4 regions of the Mesorhizobium sp. WSM4845 genome follow, and region 1 is predicted to be linked to each of the others. Evidence: predicted binding sites of a transcription regulator. Region 1 holds the regulator's gene; each other region holds the start of a gene.
The links. The regulator PhoB, encoded in region 1, activates phosphate uptake and scavenging genes when phosphate is short. The targets are predictions, from matches to a motif close to TGTCATNNANCTGTCAT.

Region 1 (4,566 bases):
GCTGCTTGCCGGGATTGGACTGTGCGTCAGCGGAGATATATTTGTCGCCGGCGGCCTCGATCGCCGCCTTCATGGCGGCTTCGTCGGTCTTCCAACGCTCTTCCTGGAAGTTCGACCACGAAACGCCAATGACCTTGTCCTTGGCCTGCGCGGCCGACGCGAGCGTCAGCGACATGGCGACCCCCGCCAGAATGGCGGCTGCGAATCTCTTCATGATATTCCTCCCTGCGCCGCGTAGGGCGCGACCAACTGGCCCGAAGGCCGGCACAAAGGCTCTATTTTTTCGAGCCTCGAAAAAATACTGGTCCAACGCCGAACCGCTGTCAACACCAATTCTGATGGATTTTGAGGTCCTGTCGGGCTTTTTTTCGAGGCTCGGAATAAATAATGACAGCCCCTTCTGCTTCTGCCAGTATTTGTCGGCATTACCGACGGCCTTCCGATTCATGAGCGGCCGCGGCGATGAGGAGGAAACAAAAAATGTCGGTGGGAATCCGTCATGACGATCTGCGCCGGCGCAACCGGGCGATGGTGATTTCGGCCGTGCGCCGGGCAGGCCAGCCGTCGCGGACCGAGATCGCCGCGACCACCGGCCTCAGCCATTCGACCATATCCGCGATCTCTGCCGACCTGATCCAGGAAGGCATCCTGGCCGAGAGCAAGGCGAGCGAGACGGTTTCGCTGAAACGCGGCCGGCCGCAGGTCGGCCTCAGCCTCAATCCGCAAGCCGCTGCGGTGTTGGCCGTCGTGTTGTCGCTGAATTTCCTGTCGGTCGCCGTCATCGATTATGCCGGACAAGTGGTCGCCGAGGAACAGCGCCGGCTGGACACGCTGACCATGTCGCGCGACGAGCTGATCGGCGAATGTGTCGCCATCGTCCGGCGCCGGCTCGAAGATCCCGACCTCGATGTCCAAAGCGTCGCCCGCATCGCGCTGGCGATCCAGGGCATCACCGATTCCCACGCGCGCGCCATGTTGTGGTCGCCGATCACGCCGCAGACGAACATCGCCTTCGCCGACATTCTGGAACGCGAGTTCGGCATCCCGGCCATCATGGAGAACGACTGCAACATGATGGCCGTGGCGCTGCGCTGGCGCCACCCGGATCGCTACCGCGACGATTTCATCGCCATCCTGCTCTCGCACGGCATCGGTATGGGGCTGGTGCTGAAGGGCGAGCTGTTCACCGGCACCCACTCCTCGGGCGGCGAATTCGGCCACATGATCCATCGGCCGGGCGGCGCGCTTTGCCGCTGCGGGCGGCGCGGCTGCGTCGAGGCTTATGCCGGCAACTACGCCATCTGGCGCAATGCAAGGCAATTGAGCGAAAACGCCGAGCCGGTCGCCGATGTCAGCGACGCCGAGATGCGGGCACTGGCGGCCCGGGCGCGCGAGATGGACGGACCGGAGCGCGAAGCCTACCGCAAGGCCGGCGAGGCGCTCGGCTTCGGGCTCGGCAGCCTGTTCGCGCTGATCGATCCGGCGCCCGTGGCCATGGTCGGCGCCAGCGCTGCCGCCTTCGACCTGATCGAGCCGGCGCTGCGCGAGGCTATCGCCCAGACCGCCGGCGGCCAGCATTCGGGTTCGATTTCCTTCGACACCGAGCCGAACGAGTTGCCGCTGATCCGCGAAGGCTGCGCCATGCGGGCGCTAAGCTTCGTCGACCAGGAGATTTTCGCGCCGAGCATCCAGGCACGAGCCGGCTCGGTCGGAAAGAACGTGGCTTGAAGGATTCCCGGGTCGCGACTTGGGGTGTGTTGAGATTCAGGTCAGGCCGAGTCGAGAATGGTGGGTTCCGAGAACCGGAGCGGAGCGTACTTTTGGGTACGTCAGCACCGGAAGCGCAGGTATCAGCCGTTCGCAGGCCGGCATCACCTGAACCATCAGCTAGGCCGTGAACTCATAAATGCGGGGATGACCAAGATGGGTGAAATGGGAAGCTGTCCTTAAAGGTTGCGGAGGTTCAGCCGGGGATAGGGGTGCGGAAGCCGTGAGTGTCGCAAAGCTTTTTGGCCCTGCCATCGATTTTGGAGTCACTATCAATTTCTTCGACTTCGACAGCCCCATCTGTCTTATGCGCAAAGAAGAGAATGGAGGTCGACACGCTGCCACCATTCGTAAGCCCACAAAGGTAGACACCCCCACTTTCTCCTATGCGAGCCATCGCGATCCACACTATTGGTTCCGTCGAGATGGCAAGGTGCTTCCGGATTGCAAGCTTCAAGGGAGCTACATCGCTAAGCGTGATGTCGTGGGGAAAGGTTTTCTCGGTGGCATCTTGAGCTAATGCCGAACTAGTCCACGCTCCGACGACAATCCATGCAAGAAGAATTAAACCTCGCGTCATCCGAACTCCACCGGTGCAAGTTGCCTTTGTGATTAGGATGATTGCGAAGGGAAGGTATTCCAAGTCGGAAAGCGTCCGCAATGGATCGCTTTCCGACTGAGGCTTTCATATTGAGGCGGAATCTGATCTCGCTAGGAGGTCGCTATAGCAAGAACCCGGTCATCCATTCCGCGCTGTAGAATCCTGCGGCAAGTATGATAGCGATGGCAACCAGTCCGGTCCAAATACCCCGCATAGCGAAGGGCGACAAAATAGCCATTGCGGGGATACCAACCCGGACCAATGCTGATCTCAGATAGATTTCCTTGTTCGCATAGTTCCAGGAGCCGCCCTCCTCGGTCCCTCCGTCATTCCCCAAGGATAGCACCGCTGCGCAGCCGGTGGTGGCCAGCATGCGGCCGCCTTCGAAGCTTCGAGATAGTCAAGGACGAGCAACAGGAGGAAAACGCAAAGAGATGCTAGGACTGCCATTTCGATGAGGCTCGGCTTGCGGACCATCATGGCCACTACTGTATGTCGCCGCGGTTCCGCTTTCCACCCATGCCGGTCATGCCGAATTTATGAGTTCACGACCTAGTCTTCCCTGATCGCATAGCCCGCGCCGCGGATGGTGCGGATGACATCGGGCATGCGACCATTGTTGACCGCCTTGCGCAACCGGCCGACATGGACGTCCACCGTGCGCTCGTCGATGTAGATCGTCTCGCCCCAGACATTGTCGAGCAACTGGCTGCGCGAGAAGACCCGGCCGGGGTGGCGCATCATGAATTCGAGCAGCCGGAATTCGGTCGGCCCGAGCCGGATCTCGCTCTTCTTGCGATAGACCCTGTGCGATTCACGATCGAGCATGATGTCGCCGACCTTGAGCACGCTGGACAGCACTTCGGGCTTGGCGCGGCGCAGCAGCGCCTTGACTCTGGCCATGAATTCCGGTGTCGAGAACGGCTTGACCAGATAGTCGTCGGCTCCGGTCGAAAGGCCGCGCACCCGGTCGCTCTCCTCGCCGCGCGCGGTCAGCATGATGATCGGCAGCCGCTCGGTTTCGGGGCGCACCCGAAGGCGCCGGCAAAGCTCGATGCCGGAAACCGCCGGCACCATCCAGTCGAGCACCAAAAGATCGGGCACGTTTTCCTGCAGCCGGATTTCGGCCTCGTCGCCGCGCGTCACCACCTCGACCTGATAGCCTTCGGATTCAAGATTGTAACGGAGGAGGACGCCCAGCGGCTCTTCATCCTCCACCACCATGATGCGCGGCGCGATCATCGGCCGGTTACTCCTGTCATGTCGCCAGCGCCGACATCGTCGTTTCGTCGAGCTTCGGGCGATCCGCCGGCAATTGCTGCCCGGTCACGACAAAATAGGCGTTTTCGGCGATGTTGGTGACATGATCGCCGATACGCTCGAGATTCTTGGCGCAGAACAGAAGGTGCGTGCAGGCGGTGATGTTGCGTGGGTCCTCCATCATGTAGGTCAGGAGCTCGCGAAAAACCGCCGTGTATTTCACGTCGATCTTCTGGTCGTCGGCGCGCAGTTCCTTCAACGCGCCGGCATCGCGCGACACATAGTGCTCAACCACGCCGCGCAGCTGCACAAGAACGAGATCCGCCATCGCATCGATACCGTGCGACAGATTCCGCGGCGTCGCGCTCTGCCCGACTGCGCTGACCCGCTTGGCTATGTTCTTGGCCAGATCGCCGATGCGCTCGAGATCGCCGGCCATGCGGATTGCGCCAACCACGGCGCGCAGATCCTGCGCCATCGGCTGCCGTTTGGCGATCAGCGTGATGGCGCTGTCGTCGAGTTCGCGCTGCCGCGCATCCATGATGGCGTCGTCCGAGACGACGCGCTGCGCCATCGCATTGTCCGACGCAAGCAACGCGCGGATCGAGGCCGCGACCATTGCGGCGGCGAGCTCGTCCATGTCGCGGATCAGCCGGTCGATGTGCTCCAGTTCCTCGTCGAAAGATGCGACGGTGTGTTCACCCATGGTGCTGTCCTCGTGTTCGAAATTCGCCGGACCGCTCAGCCGAACCGGCCGGTGATGTAGTCCTGGGTGCGCTTGTCGTCGGGGTTGGTGAACATCTTGTCGGTCGCGCCCTCCTCGACCAGATACCCGAGATGGAACATCGCCGTGCGTTGCGACACGCGCGCCGCCTGCTGCATCGAATGGGTGACGATGACGATCGTATAATTCTGGCGCAGTTCGTCGATCAGTTCCT
Region 2 (4,566 bases), on a different contig from region 1:
CCCTACTGCGTCGGCCCCATCTGCCGTGCGCCGACCCAAAAGCGCCAAGCCCTCGTGGTCGTTGAACACGTCGACGTCGATGCGGCCCTTCACGCCGTGCGACAGGTCAGAATCGGAACACTGCCAGAACACCCATTTGCGGCCGGGATAGACTTTTGACGGGTGTGCCACCACCGCGCGACTGACATGCTGGCGGCTTGGCTTTCGCGGAAGCGCCGCGCATGTAGTCAACGAAAACAGCCGCAGCGAAGAGACGCTGCGGTCGTTGGTCGAATTGCCCGTCAGAGAAAAGTCGCGTAGCCGAAGCGACCCCACCCCGATCCGCTTCGCGGATCGACCCTCCCTCAAGGGGGAGGGAAACATTCAGTTCACGGCGCTGATGTTGCCCAGGCGTAAAAACAGGGTTTCGCCGGAAGAATCGTCGACGCCGTCATTGTCGGTGGCGACGAAGATGTCGCCGTTCTTGTCGATGGTGAAACCTTCGACCTTGTCGGCGACATAGCCGTTGCTGGCTGATTTCAGGTCGCCGACGATGTCGCGCACCAGCGTCTTTTCGACCAACGGCAGGTCGCCACCGAGCTTGGCCGGTTTGAAGGCGTCGAGCGCCACCGAATAGATGCGCTTCACCTTGGCCAGGTCGCCGATCTGGTTGTCGCGTTCGAGGATGTAGAGCTTGCCGTCATGCGTGGTGATCTCCGACAGGCCCATCCAGCCAGCTTCGGTCGCTTCGAGCGGGTAGCGCACCGCCGACCATTCCTTGGCCTTGGGCTTGTAGGCCAAGAGCTTGACCTGGCCCTTGGGGTCGTCGGCCCATTCGCGCTGGACAGCCATCACCAGCGTCAGGTCGTCGCCTTCGCCGATCGCGGTGATGCCTTCGAGACCGAAGCGGCTCTGGTGGGCGAGCAGTTCCGTCGGGAAGCCGATTTCCTGCTTGATCACGCCCTTGTCGTCGACGCGCAGGATGGCGTGCGGGACGAGCTTTGCCGGATCGCCTTCATTGGCCAGCCAGAAGCCGCCTTCACCGTCGGCGACAAGACCCTCGATGTCGAGCTTCTGTGCAGGATGGCCATCACGCGTGACGATGGTCTTGCCGCTGATCAGCGCCGGCGTCTGGGTGGCATCGATCGCGAAGATCGAAGGCGCGTTGGCGTAGAAAGAGTCCGAGGCAGCGAACAGCTTGCCGGCAGCGTCGCTGGCCGCGAGCGCCGAAAGCGCGCCCCAGCCGAGCGGCGTGCCGTCTGCCATGGGCTTTGCCGTGATCATCGGGTAAGTGGCGGGGCCTTCGGAGCGCTCGTAGATCATCACGTGCGAGCGGGCGAGCCCGTCCTCGACCAGGTCTGCCTCGTTGGCGGTGACCAAGAGATTGCGCGACGGGATCGCGACCAGGCCTTCGGGGCCGATGCCGGACGGCAGGATCTGGACGAACCCTGGCTCCGCACCCGTGTCCTTGTAGACGCCGACAACGGAGCCACGCTCCGAAGCGACGAAAATCAGCCTGTCCTCGCCGAACGTGCCGGTCTCGAGACCTTCCGGCTCGACGCCCTTCTTGTTGCGGTCGTCGGGATAATGGCCGGCATTGGCGACCTGGTACTCGAACGACGGACCGGATTCGTAGAGGACCTCGCCCTTCTTGCTGAAGATCGTGAAGCCGCGCGAGCCGCCCTTGTAGTCGCCTTCGTTGGCAACGACGAGGCGGTCGTTGTCGAGCCATTTCACGGCGTCGGGCTCGCGCGCGACGTTTTCGATCTTGCCATCGAACGACGAGGCACCGTTCTTCTTGGTGTCGATCTTGTCCAGCGTGGCAGAGCCTGCGGAAAAGTGCGTGACGATTGCGACGGTTTCGGCGTTGACGATGGCGATGTGGTTGTTTTCCTGCAGCGTGACCGCTATCTCGCCGGCCTCGTTGAAGGCGACGAATTCCGGCTCCGGATCTTCCCCAGCGACTTCGGCAATGCCCGCCAGGTTGACGGTCTTCATCGTCGCGCAATCAGGCTGGCCTTCGGCAAGCGTGAAAATCCTGAGGTCGCCCGCCGGCATCTGCGGAATTTCTCCGTCGTTCAGATCCTCGTCGCGCTCGTTCTCGATGGCGATGGCCAAAAACTTGCCGTCCTTGCTGAACGCCAGCGAGTCCGGTTGGCCGCCGAGGTCGCAAGTGCTTTCGATCGCCTTGGAGGCAAGGTCGATAACGGTGAGGTTGCCCGAAGGCCTGGCTTTGCTTTCCGACGTGTTGACGCCGGCCAGCACCTTGCCGCCGATGACCACAACCGAGGTCGGCTCGCCTGCTATCTTGACGATGCCGCCGGCCTTGGGCGCCTTGGGATCGGCGATGTCGATGAAGCCGACAGCACCGAGCGGGCTATCGGAATAAACCAGCGTCATGCCGTCTTCGCTCACCGTGATGATCTCGGACGAAGTCGGCGTGGTGTTCTCGACGATTCCCGGCAGGTTACCGGCGACTGCGAAGCTCGCGACCCGGTTGAACATCATGTCGGCATGGGCCGGCAGCGAAACCGAGGCAGCAAGCGCTGCCGTCAGGACGAAAAGCGCGGAATGGCGGGGCACGGGTGGCGTCTCCTGTTCGAATGGAAGCCACCTGATTGCGGGAACGACATTTCAATGCGATGACGGATCGATGACACTTCCGCGACAGGCGGCCAGGTCCGTCAATATTCACCTCATGCTGGCCTGCGAATGGGCGCTTTCCTCGGCCGCCTACTCCGCCTCGGCCACCATCTGCCGCCCGCCAGCCCAGTTCCGCCAGGCTCTCTCGTCGCCGTGGAAGACGTTGAGGTCGATGCGGCCCCTCACCCCATGCGACAGGCCGGAGCCGGAATACTGCCAGAACACCCATTTGCGGCCGGGATAGACCTTTGACGGGTGCTGTGCCACCGCGCGCAGCCAGAATGGATAGTCCAGAAATGCGCCTTTGAGATTGTCGCGGTAGAAATCAGGCGCGGTGTAGATGATGGGCCGCTGGCCGTAGTGGCGCTCGAGCTTGTCCATGAAGACCTGCATCTTCTCCAGCACCTTTTGCCGCGACGGCCGCCGCTTGCAGCTGGATTCGCCGTTCCACTCGACATCGATCACCGGCGGCAAGGCGCCCTCGACCCTCGGCACGTTGCGGATGAACCAGTCAGCCTGCTCACTAGCGGTGCGGCACCAGTAGAAGAAGTGATAGGCGCCGCGCTTGAGGCCGGCGGCGTCGGCATTGCGCCAGTTCTTCCTGAACATCGGGTCGAGGTGATCGCCGCCGTCGGTCGCCTTGATGTAGGCGAAGTTCGCGCCCTGCGCGCGCAGCTTCGCCCAGTTCACGTTGCCTTGCCAGCGCGAGACGTCGACGCCGTGAACGGCGAGGTGCCTGGGCGATGCCCTGCCGAAATTGATCGGCTTGGCGTCGCGGAAACGATAGCGCTGGACCGGCTCGGCGAGCATCGGTGCTGCCCGTGCCAGCCGCTTCGGCGCCACCAGGGCAATCGGCTCGAGGGGTGGCTCGATGCTTTCGGCAGGCTCCGGAGTGGCCATCGCCACAGTCTGCTCCGTCGCCTCCTCCTGCACGAAGTCGGGTTCGACATCGGCAGCGCCGACCGACGCCACCGGCCGCACAACCGAACTGGTCGTCTCGCTGGACGGCACTTGCAGCGCGTCGACGCCGGACGTGGACGTGCAGCCGGCAAGGCAAAGTGACGCGATCGAGAAGATGACGACGCCTGATAACCGCATCTGGACCTGTACGCAGAACACAACAGACCGAGGGCAAGACAACGCCGCCGGACAAACCAGTCCGGATTACTAACAAGAAATTACCAACAAAGTTTGAATCAAATTGTTAGGGCAGAGGGGCTGGGTAAGGCGCTCGCTCTATCACCGTAGCGGTGAGAGCCTGGAAACGCCGCAGGACCGAAGGCGCGCGAAGGATCGCCGACGCCTACAGGCCGCTGCTTAGCCGCACAACCATAGCTTGTGGCAGCTCTCGGCTACCATATGAGCGGGCGGGACGGAGCGGTCGGTGCCAAGGCGATTGGAGTTTGGGCGATCGGTGACGGGATTGACCGACGCATCGTCATCCCGGCGAACCTTTTCTTCAAGCAGCGAGCGAAGCTCGGCCGGCTGCACGCGGTCACGCTCCATCACCAGCTTGACCATCGGATCGCTCAAAAGCTCATCCAGGGTGTTAATTCTGTCATTCATCCGTCGCCTCCTTCGACTGCCGACCCGCAGGCAATAGATAGGCGGCAATGATGGCTCGCCAATGACGCTTTGCCGACTATCTCGTGTCCCGGACGAAAAAAATTTGGGCACGCCCTGCGCCTCAGTTGGGCGGGGGGGCGCCTTCATATTGCGGCAGTTCGTCGTCGAGTTGCACCCAAGGCTGCTTCGAGGCGGTCCAGATATGCATCTGCGGTTTGAACATGGAAGGATCGTCGAGCGAGCCGGAGGTGATGCCGATGATGCCGGCGGAGTCGCGCCGGGAAAACATCGTCGTGCCGCAGCCCGGGCAGAAGCCGCGCTTGAGATCGGGCGAGGAATTCACCGTCGCCACCGGCCCGTCAATGGTCACATCGTCGA
Region 3 (4,566 bases), on a different contig from region 1:
TCAGCACCTGGACCTCGGTCTTGAGCACATCTTCGGCGCGGTGGATGAAATCGGGGCCGTTGACCGCCTCGCGGGCGGCGGCAGTCGCCAGCACATACATATGCTCGGCGCCGGCCTGCTCGGACAGCGCGCGGAAACGCCGAAACTCCTCCATCGAACGGGTCACCGCCTCCGGATCGAGCTTTCCCGTCGAGACGATGCCGCGACCGAGGCCGGCCAGCATCTTTTCGTTGAACAGCGTGGTCGGCGAGCGCGCCAGCCCCTCATAGACGACAAGCCGGATCGAGTTCGACCCGATGTCGATGATGGACAGCGGTCGGCGGTCCTGAAGCCGGCCCTGGGACGTTGAAATCATCAGCCGGTCGCTGTGGCGTTTTTCTTGCGGCGCTTGAACTGCGCGATGCGCTTGGGCGCATGCGATTTCAGCGCATCGCCGCGTCCGGAAAGACTCGGATTGGTCATGAAATATTCCTGCGCGTTGAACGGTTCCTCGCCCTCCTCGAGCGTGGCGCGCCGGGAGGTTCCGTCAGCCAATACGTCGAAACTTTGCTGGTTGTCCATGATGTTGCCCAGCATGATCTGGCCGAGGACTTGTTCATGCACTGTTGGATTGGTGATCGGCACCATGGTTTCGACGCGGCGGTCGAGATTGCGCGGCATCAAATCGGCCGATGAGATGTAGACGATCGCCCCGTCCGACGGCAGTCCATGGCCGTTGCCGAAACAATAGATTCGGCTGTGCTCGAGGAAGCGGCCGACGATCGACTTTACCCTTATGTTTTCCGACAGGCCCGGCACTTGAGGCCTCAGGCAGCAGATGCCGCGCACGACGAGATCGATCTCGACGCCGGCGCGGCTGGCGTCATAGAGCGCGTCGATGATGATCGGGTCGACCAGCGAATTCATCTTCATCCAGATGCGGGCCGGCCTGCCCTCCAGCGCATGGCCAATCTCGTCCGAAATGTGCTTGAGGATGCGCTTGCGCAGCGTGAACGGCGAGATGGCCAGCCGCATCTCCTCGGTCGGCTCGGCGTAGCCGGTGATAAAATTGAACAGTTGGGCGACATCGCGGGCGATTGTCGGAGCGGTGGTGAAGAAGGACAGGTCGGTGTAGATGCGCGCGGTGACCGGATGGTAGTTGCCGGTGCCGAGATGCACATAGTTGCGCAGCTTGCCGTCCTCGCGCCGCACCACCAGCGACATTTTCGCGTGGGTCTTCAGTTCGAGGAAGCCGAACACGACCTGAACGCCGGCGCGCTCGAGGTCGCGCGCCCAGCGGATGTTGGCTTCCTCGTCGAAACGCGCCTTGAGCTCGACCAGCGCGGTCACCGACTTGCCGGCCTCCGCCGCGTCGACCAAAGCGCGCACGATCGGGCTGTCGTTCGAGGTGCGATAGAGCGTCTGCTTGATCGCCACCACTTCCGGATCGGCCATCGCCTGGCGCAGGAACTGCACCACCACGTCGAAGGATTCGTAGGGGTGATGAACGATGATGTCCTTCTCGCGGATGGCGGCGAAACAGTCGCCGCCGTGCTCGCGGATGCGTTCGGGAAAGCGCGGATTGTAAGGCTTGAATTTGAGATCGTCGCGGGCGATGGCGACGATCTCGGAAATCTGGCTGAGCGCCAGCGGACCAGTGAGCACGCTGATCCGGCTCGACGAGACGCCAAGCTCGCCGGCGACGAACTCGCGCAGTTCGGCCGGCATCAGCTTGTCGAATTCGATGCGGATGACCGAGCCGCGACGACGACGTTTCAGCGCCGTCTCGAACAGGCGCACGAGATCCTCCGACTCCTCCTCGACCTCGATGTCACTGTCGCGGATGATGCGGAACGTACCGGAGCCCTTGACCTCGTAGCCGGGGAACAGCTTGCCGATATAGAGGCCGACCGCTTCTTCCAGCGGAATGAAGCGGACATGATGCTTGCGGTCAGGCAAGCGGATGAAGCGCTTCAGCGCCACGGGCAGACGCAACAGCGCGCTCATCTCCTCGCCATTCCTGCGGTGGCGCAGTTGCAGCGCCATCGAGAAGCCGAGATTGGGAATGAACGGGAACGGATGCGCCGGGTCGATCGACAGCGGTGTGAGCACCGGAAACACCTGCTCCTGGAAATGATCCTCGAGCCAGGTCTTCTCGTCCTTGGTCAGCCCATCGCGGCTGATGCTCTCGATGCCTTCCTTGTCGAGCAGCAGCATCAGAGCGGAAAGGCTGTTCTGCTGGTCCTCCTGCAGGCGCTCGACCTCGCGCAGCAATTGTTCCAGCTGTTGTTCGGGGGTGCGGCCGTCCGCGCTCTTCAGCGTGATGCCTTCGCGAACCTGGCCGGCGAGACCGGCGACACGGACCATGAAGAACTCGTCGAGATTGGCGGCCGAAATCGACAGGAAGCGGACCCGCTCGAGCAGCGGATGGTTGGCGTTCAGCGATTCCTCGAGGACGCGGCGGTTGAATTGCAGCCAGGAAAACTCGCGGTTGACGAACCGGTCCGGGTTGCCGCCCTCTGGGGTCGCCACCTCGACAGTGGTGAATTCGCTCTGCACCGGCTTTAGTTCGTTCATGGTCCTGCTCGTTTCGCACCCGTTGGCCACAGCGTCGCGCGTCTTTGCGGACGCGCAAAAGGACGCTCCCGCCACTTAAGCTACGCATGATCCCCAGCAAAACCGAATTCGGTTTGGGGGCCATGCCTTAACCGGCTTAGCTTATCCTGTGACAGGCTTTTACGACAGTTTGATTTCATCGATCTTGCAAAGAGACTGCTTATGATCCAGATGCAATCCAGGTACAGCGCGGCGCGTCCTGTGGACGCGCAAAGGACGCGGTGGAATTTTGATTTTGCACATGATCCGGGGTCATGCGGCAAATATAGGAGACGACGATGGCAGGCGGTTCCATTCCCCATTTCCAGAACGATGCGGGTTATGCGGCGATTGACATCGGCGTCAAGGAATTCATGTGCACCGGCGCCAACCCGCCTTTCGACCATCCGCATGTGTTTCTCGACATGGGCGACGACAATGAAAAGGTCTGCCCCTATTGCTCGACGCTTTATCGCTATTTGCCAAAGCTGAAGGCGACGGAAACGCAGCCTGCCGGATGCCTCTATATCCACCAGGCCGCCTGACGCGCACACCATCCGATGGACGACACCCGGTCCGGGCAGGTCGTTATCGCCGGAGCCGGCGTCGCCGGACTGACCGCGGCACTGGCGTTTTCAGAGCGCGGCTATCTGGTGCGGCTGTTCGAACAGGCGCCGCGCCTCGAAGCGGCCGGCGCCGGCATCCAGCTCTCACCCAACGCGACGCGCATCCTTCGCCAGCTCGGCGTGCTCGACCGGCTGTTGCCGGCGGCGGTGCGGCCGGAAGCGGTCGTGCTCAAGGACGCCGCCACGCTGCGTGAGCTGGCGCGGGTGCCGCTTGGCGAAGCGGCCGAAAGGCGCTGGCAGGCGCCTTATCTCGTCGCTCATCGGGCTGATCTGCAAGACGCACTGATGGCGCGCCTTGCCGAACAGCCGGACATCAGTCTCGTCACCGGCGCGCGCGTCGGCGGCATCGCCACAGGACCGCGCCATGCCACGGCTACAGTCGAGATTGCCGGCAAGACAGTCGAAGCCGGCAGCTTTCTGCTGATCGGCGCCGACGGCGTCTGGTCGGCGATTCGAGCTTTTGGCGGGTTTGCGGCCAAAAGCCGGTTTTCGGGCGAGCTTGCCTGGCGCGCTACGATCAGTGCAGACAGTGTCGCAGGAGAAGCCCTCGCGGAGGTCGGCGCCGCCAATTGCGTGACTACCTTCCTGCATCCCGGCTTCCACCTCGTCGCCTATCCAGTCAGCAACGGCATGGCGTTCAACCTGGCTGCCTTCACCAGGGGCGAGATCATCGCCGAGCGCTGGTCGGGCCACGCCGACGCCAATATCCTCCTCGGCGCCATGCGTGGCACGGCGGCAGCGCTGGCCCGGCTTGCCGAGGATGCCGGCCCGTGGACCGCGTGGCCGATCCATACGGTCGACCAGGCACAGCCATGGACGACGCCCGCCGGCATCGCCCTGATCGGTGATGCGGCGCATGCAATGACGCCGTTCGCGGCGCAGGGGGCGGCGATGGCGATCGAGGACGCCGCAACCCTTGCCGGCTTTGTCGCTGCCACGCCCGCCGATCCGTGGGGCGCGCTTGCCGCCTGGGAGAAGATGCGCCGCCCGCGCATCGCCAAGGTCTCCCGCCGCGGTGCGGTCAACCGGCTCACCTGGCATGCAGCGGGGCCGGTGGCCGTCGCGCGCAACCTGTTCCTGAAGTGGCGCTCGCCGGAAAAGCTCGCGGCCGATCTCGACTGGCTTTATGGCTGGCGGCTGCCGGATAGCAATCGGCAATGAAAGCTCGACCGGTTGGCGGGACAGCGCCCCCCTCTGTCCTGCCCTCTTTGCCAAAAACTTGGCATCTCCCCCACTTGGGGGGAGATCGGCCGTCACCTCGGCTTTTGCCAATCTCCAACGTTGCAGGATGAAGCGCGGCGCCGAAACTGAATATCTCCCTCCTTGTGCCTCCTTGTGGGGGAGATGTCCGGCAGGACAGAGGGGG
Region 4 (4,566 bases), on a different contig from region 1:
TCGCCGGTTGCCACCGGCGGCTACGCTGCTTTCGATGCCGTCCAGGCGGTCAAGCAATTCCCTGAAACGATCGGGAATGTCGTTCTCCGTCCGGAACGCCGGCAACGCGCGCAGAAAGTGCATCGTTGCCTCGGTGCCGAACTGGCGCCTGATGCCGGCCGCCAGCCTTTCACGTCTTTCGTCATCGTTGGGGACGCCATTCTTACGGTCGCCGTCGTTGCGGGTCGCCATCTCAAAATCCTGTGTCGGTTTCGAAACTCTTCCAGCAGACGAATGGTTCCCCCATCGCAGCATCTTGGCAAGCAAAGCCGGTGGTTACAGTAAAATTTGAATTAATATCGAAAGGTCTCCATGATGCGTCGTCAAAAGCGCGAGCGGCCCGTCCAGTATCGCTTGCCCCTTGATTTTTGGCCGCCAAACCTCGATATCGGGCACAAAATCCACATCATTTGAAATGACGGGAAACGGCGATGAGCGACCAGGCAAAAGACGAACGCGCGCCCGATGAGGCCGAGACGGCCGGGGCTGCCACCGAACACACGCAAGGCAGCGCCGACGGCGACTATGAAGCGCTTGTGCGGCTGCTGAAGGAAAACGACGAGTTGAAGGACCGCGCGCTCCGCGTCGCAGCCGAGATGGAGAATCTGCGCCGCCGTACCGCCCGTGACGTGCACGATGCACGCGCCTATGCGGTTGCCAATTTCGCCCGTGACATGCTGTCGGTATCGGACAATCTGCGCCGCGCACTGGATGCGATCCCGGCTGAGTCCAAGGCGTCGGGTGATGCCGGTTTGAAGTCACTGATCGAGGGCGTCGAGCTCACCGAGCGCGCCATGCTATCGGCGCTCGAGCGGCACGGAGTGAAGAAGCTCGAGCCGGAAGGCGAGAAATTCGACCCGAATTTCCATCAGGCGATGTTCGAGGTGCCCAATCCGGAGGTGCCGGCCAACACGGTGGTCCAGGTCGTGCAGCCAGGCTATTCGATCGGTGAGCGGGTGTTGCGGCCGGCCATGGTCGGCGTTGCCAAGGGCGGTCCCAAGCATGTGGCAAGCGAAGCGCCGGTCGAGCCAGGGCCGGTGAATGAGCAAGCTGAGAAGGATGCGTAAGTTAAGGGAATAGGGCAGTAGGAGCAGTAGGGGCAGTAGGGTAAAGGAGCCGTACCAATCGTACGGCTTCGTGCTATTCATACATCCCTATTCACCCGCTCTCCTACTCCGCTATGCCCTTGAACCCGATCGAGCTTCTCGACTATGCCGGTGTCGCCGTCTTCGCGGCGACCGGTGCGCTGGCCGCTTCGCGCAAGCAACTCGACATCATCGGCTTTTTGTTCCTGGCCAGCGTCACCGGCATCGGCGGTGGCACGTTTCGTGACGTCATCCTCAATCTGCCGGTCTTCTGGGTTACCAACTCTGGCTATGTGCTGATCTGCGCGGTGGTGGCGATGCTTGTCTTTTTCGGGGCGCACCGTCTCGAATCCCGCTGGAAATTACTGCTCTGGCTCGACGCCGTCGGCCTCGCCGCGTTTTCGGTGATGGGTGCCGCCAAGGGCCTGGCCATCACCGGCTCGCCGGTCGTGTCCGTTGTTACCGGCGTGCTCACCGCCACGTTCGGCGGGATCTTGCGCGACCTGCTGGCCGGTGAGGCTTCGGTGCTCTTGAGACCAGAAATCTATGTCACCGCCGCCCTTGCGGGCGCCATCCTGTTTACAACAGGCGATCTCGCCGGACTGCCGCCGCTCGCCTCGGGCCTGGTGGGCTTCATAGCCGCTTTCTGCGTGCGTGGCGGCGCGCTTAAGTTCGGCTGGGCCTTTCCGTCCTACAAGAGCCGGCCCGGCCGGCGGCCGGAAGATATTCCGTGAAATGAGGGCGAGTAGCGAATAGGGAGAACGATCCGCAGCGAATTGGCGGAACTCCCGCTACTCGCTACTCCCTATTCGCTATTCATTGGAATCTCAGGCGGCGAAGCGCTGGGCTTCCCCGCCATAATAGCTGACGTAGCGGGCGCCGATCTCCTTGACCGGCATCACCACGAACACGTCGACCGTCGAGAATTCGCGGTCGATGACGCAGCCGTCGCCGATGCGCGCGCCGACGCGCAGATAGCCCTTGACCAGCGGCGGCATCGCCGCGATCGCGGCCTTGGCGTTGACCGCCTCGATCGGCATCAAATCCATGGAACAGTAGCGGCCGGCGACGGCGCGCACGTCCCAGGCCGAATTCGTCCGGCAGTGATGGGCGAGATAGGTCAGCGCTTCGGCGTGTGCCGCCGGCACGGTGCCGGGGAACGAGGCGCAACCGGTCATCACGCCGATCCCATAATGGTTGATATAGGCCCAGATACCTTGCCAGAGCGCCTCGATGGTGCGCTTCGAGCGGTATTCCGGCAAGACGCAGGAGCGGCCGAGCTCGAGGAAACGCTGGCCGGGATGGCGGGCCATAAGATTGGTCAGCTCAAACTCGCCCTCGGAATAGAAGCCGCCGGCCGCTGCCGCGATCTCCTGCCGCAACAGGCGGTAGGTGCCGACAATGCGGCGATGCTCGGGACCGGACAGCGAGGTGTCGAAGACGAGCAGATGATCACAGAGCGGATCAAAATGGTCGGCGTCGCGGCGGTCCTGCACCTGAAACAGGGTTTTCCTGGCGCCGAGCTCGTCATAGAACACCCGGTAGCGCACTTCCTGCGCGGCGGCGATCTCGGCCTCGTTGCGTGCGAGCCGCACTTCGAGGTTGCCGATACGGCCAAGCGCTTCGCCTTTTATGACAGCATCGACGTTGCGCCCGGTGAGCAAAGCACCCCTGGCGTTCGGCCGAGCGTCACATTCCGGCATAACTGTATGCACGAGTGATTCTCCTTCGAGCCATCCCTCTTGGCACGGGGATACGGCGTAGGTGCAACAGGATTGTGACAGTACCGTGATACGGCCCTGCCGGCAATACTTCGTCGGCTGGTCAACCCTTCAACCGGCTATGTTCTGCAGGTAAGCCAGGCAAGGACAGCCGGCGGATCAAGCGGCCACGTGACCCTCGACCGCATGGACAAGCGCGTCGGGGTCGAGCGGCTTGGTGACGAAGCCGCTGGCGCCATGGGCGAGCACTGCGTGGCGGGTCGTTTCCTGACTGTCCGCCGACAGCACCATGATCGGAACCGGCGACACGGCGGTTTCCTCCTCGTGCCGGCGGATGGCGGCGATCGCGTCCAGCCCGTCCATGACAGGCATGTGCAGGTCCATCAGCACCACGTCGAAGCGGTACTTGTGGTCGGTGCCGGTGATGGCCTCGACGGCGGCCTTGCCGTTGCCGACCAGTTTCACGCGATGCCCGGCCTTTAGCAGCGTGGCACGGGCAAGCATGGCGTTGATGTCGTTATCCTCGGCGATCAGCACGGACAGGCCCCGCCGCCGGCCGCCAATGGCGCGGGCGGTTGGTGCGCCGCGCTTTTCCGGCTGCGGCTGGGTGAGGGCAGGCACGCTGCTGGTCAAAAGCACGCGAAGCAACGTTTCGCCACGCACCGGCCTTGCCAGAAAGGTGGCGTAGCCGCTGGCGCGGAACTCGCCCAGCATGCCGCGGTCGGTTGGCGCGATCAGTGTGATCGCCTCGCAATCGGCAAAGCCGCTCTGGCGAAGGCGCTTGAGCAACCTGCCGTCGCCTTCCTCCATGGCCGCATCGACCAAAAGCGCGTCGCAGCCTTCGGCGAAGGACGCTGCCTGGGCGGCGGTGGTGGCCAGATCGACCTTGCCGCCATTGGCGCGGATGGTGCGGGCGATGGCGTCGGTCTCGATGGCGTTCTTCGACAGGATCACGGCGCGCCGCCCTGACAGCACATCCCGACGGCTCTGCGGCGGCTCGGTGGCCGATATTGCAGGGATTTCGAAGACGAATTCCGAACCCTGGCCGAGCTGGCTCGACACCGAGATCGTGCCGCCCATGGCGATCACCAAGCGCCTGGAGATGGCAAGACCGAGCCCGGCGCCGCCATGCGCGCGAGTCGACGTGCCGTCAGCCTGTTCGAATTCCTCGAAGATGCGCTCCAGGTCGTCCTCGTGCAGGCCGGGACCGGTGTCGGTGACGGTGAAGCCTATGCGGTCGGTGGTTTCGGTGCGGGCACGAGCGATGCTCACCAACACGCCGCCGCTGTCGGTGAACTTGATGGCGTTGCCGATGAGGTTGAGCAGCACCTGCCTGACTCTTCCAGGATCGGCTGATATCATCTGCGGCACGTCGGGTTCGACATGGCAGCCAAGGCCGATGTTCTTGGCGAAGGCACGCGCCGCCAGGAGTTCCACGATGTTGTCGGCGATCTCGCGCACCGACATTGGCTGCGGTTCGGGATCGAAGCGGCCGGCCTCGATCTTGGAATAGTCGAGCAGGTCCTCGATCAGCGCCAGCAGCGCGCTGGCCGAGGTCGAGATGGCGCCGACATAGGTCCGTTGTTGCGGCGAGAGCCCGGTGTCCGCCAGCAGCTTGGCCATGCCCATGATGCCGTTCATCGGCGTGCGGATCTCGTGGCTGACGGTGGCGAGAAAGCGCGATTTGGCCTGACTTGCATATTCGGCTCGCTCGCGGGCGG

Region 2: AC0L2C_RS23160 (esterase-like activity of phytase family protein) is a predicted target of PhoB. The motif match lies at 2,622-2,638, and genes of this name have one in related genera.
Region 3: AC0L2C_RS19910 (RNA degradosome polyphosphate kinase) is a predicted target of PhoB. The motif match lies at 2,718-2,734, and genes of this name have one in related genera.
Region 4: olsB (l-ornithine N(alpha)-acyltransferase) is a predicted target of PhoB. The motif match lies at 2,891-2,907, and genes of this name have one in related genera.

Annotation. Positions count from the first base shown of each region.
Region 1 is NZ_JBVVQA010000014.1:79,793-84,358, forward strand. It holds gene xylF (D-xylose ABC transporter substrate-binding protein) at 1-214, opposite strand, end outside; gene AC0L2C_RS17445 (ROK family protein) at 481-1,728, shown strand; gene AC0L2C_RS17450 (hypothetical protein) at 1,964-2,347, opposite strand; gene AC0L2C_RS17455 (hypothetical protein) at 2,490-2,741, opposite strand; gene phoB (phosphate regulon transcriptional regulator PhoB) at 2,921-3,610, opposite strand; gene phoU (phosphate signaling complex protein PhoU) at 3,627-4,334, opposite strand; gene pstB (phosphate ABC transporter ATP-binding protein PstB) at 4,370-4,566, opposite strand, start outside.
Region 2 is NZ_JBVVQA010000022.1:69,437-74,002, reverse strand. It holds partial or broken gene AC0L2C_RS23165 (glycoside hydrolase family 25 protein) at 3-180, opposite strand; gene AC0L2C_RS23160 (esterase-like activity of phytase family protein) at 364-2,562, opposite strand; gene AC0L2C_RS23155 (glycoside hydrolase family 25 protein) at 2,713-3,720, opposite strand; gene AC0L2C_RS23150 (hypothetical protein) at 3,940-4,188, opposite strand; gene AC0L2C_RS23145 (GFA family protein) at 4,310-4,566, opposite strand, start outside.
Region 3 is NZ_JBVVQA010000017.1:76,174-80,739, reverse strand. It holds gene ppx (exopolyphosphatase) at 1-355, opposite strand, end outside; gene AC0L2C_RS19910 (RNA degradosome polyphosphate kinase) at 355-2,556, opposite strand; gene AC0L2C_RS19905 (zinc-finger domain-containing protein) at 2,874-3,119, shown strand; gene AC0L2C_RS19900 (FAD-dependent monooxygenase) at 3,135-4,361, shown strand.
Region 4 is NZ_JBVVQA010000009.1:119,185-123,750, forward strand. It holds gene AC0L2C_RS13105 (hypothetical protein) at 1-231, opposite strand, end outside; gene grpE (nucleotide exchange factor GrpE) at 471-1,106, shown strand; gene AC0L2C_RS13115 (trimeric intracellular cation channel family protein) at 1,226-1,858, shown strand; gene olsB (l-ornithine N(alpha)-acyltransferase) at 1,952-2,827, opposite strand; gene AC0L2C_RS13125 (response regulator) at 3,005-4,566, opposite strand, start outside.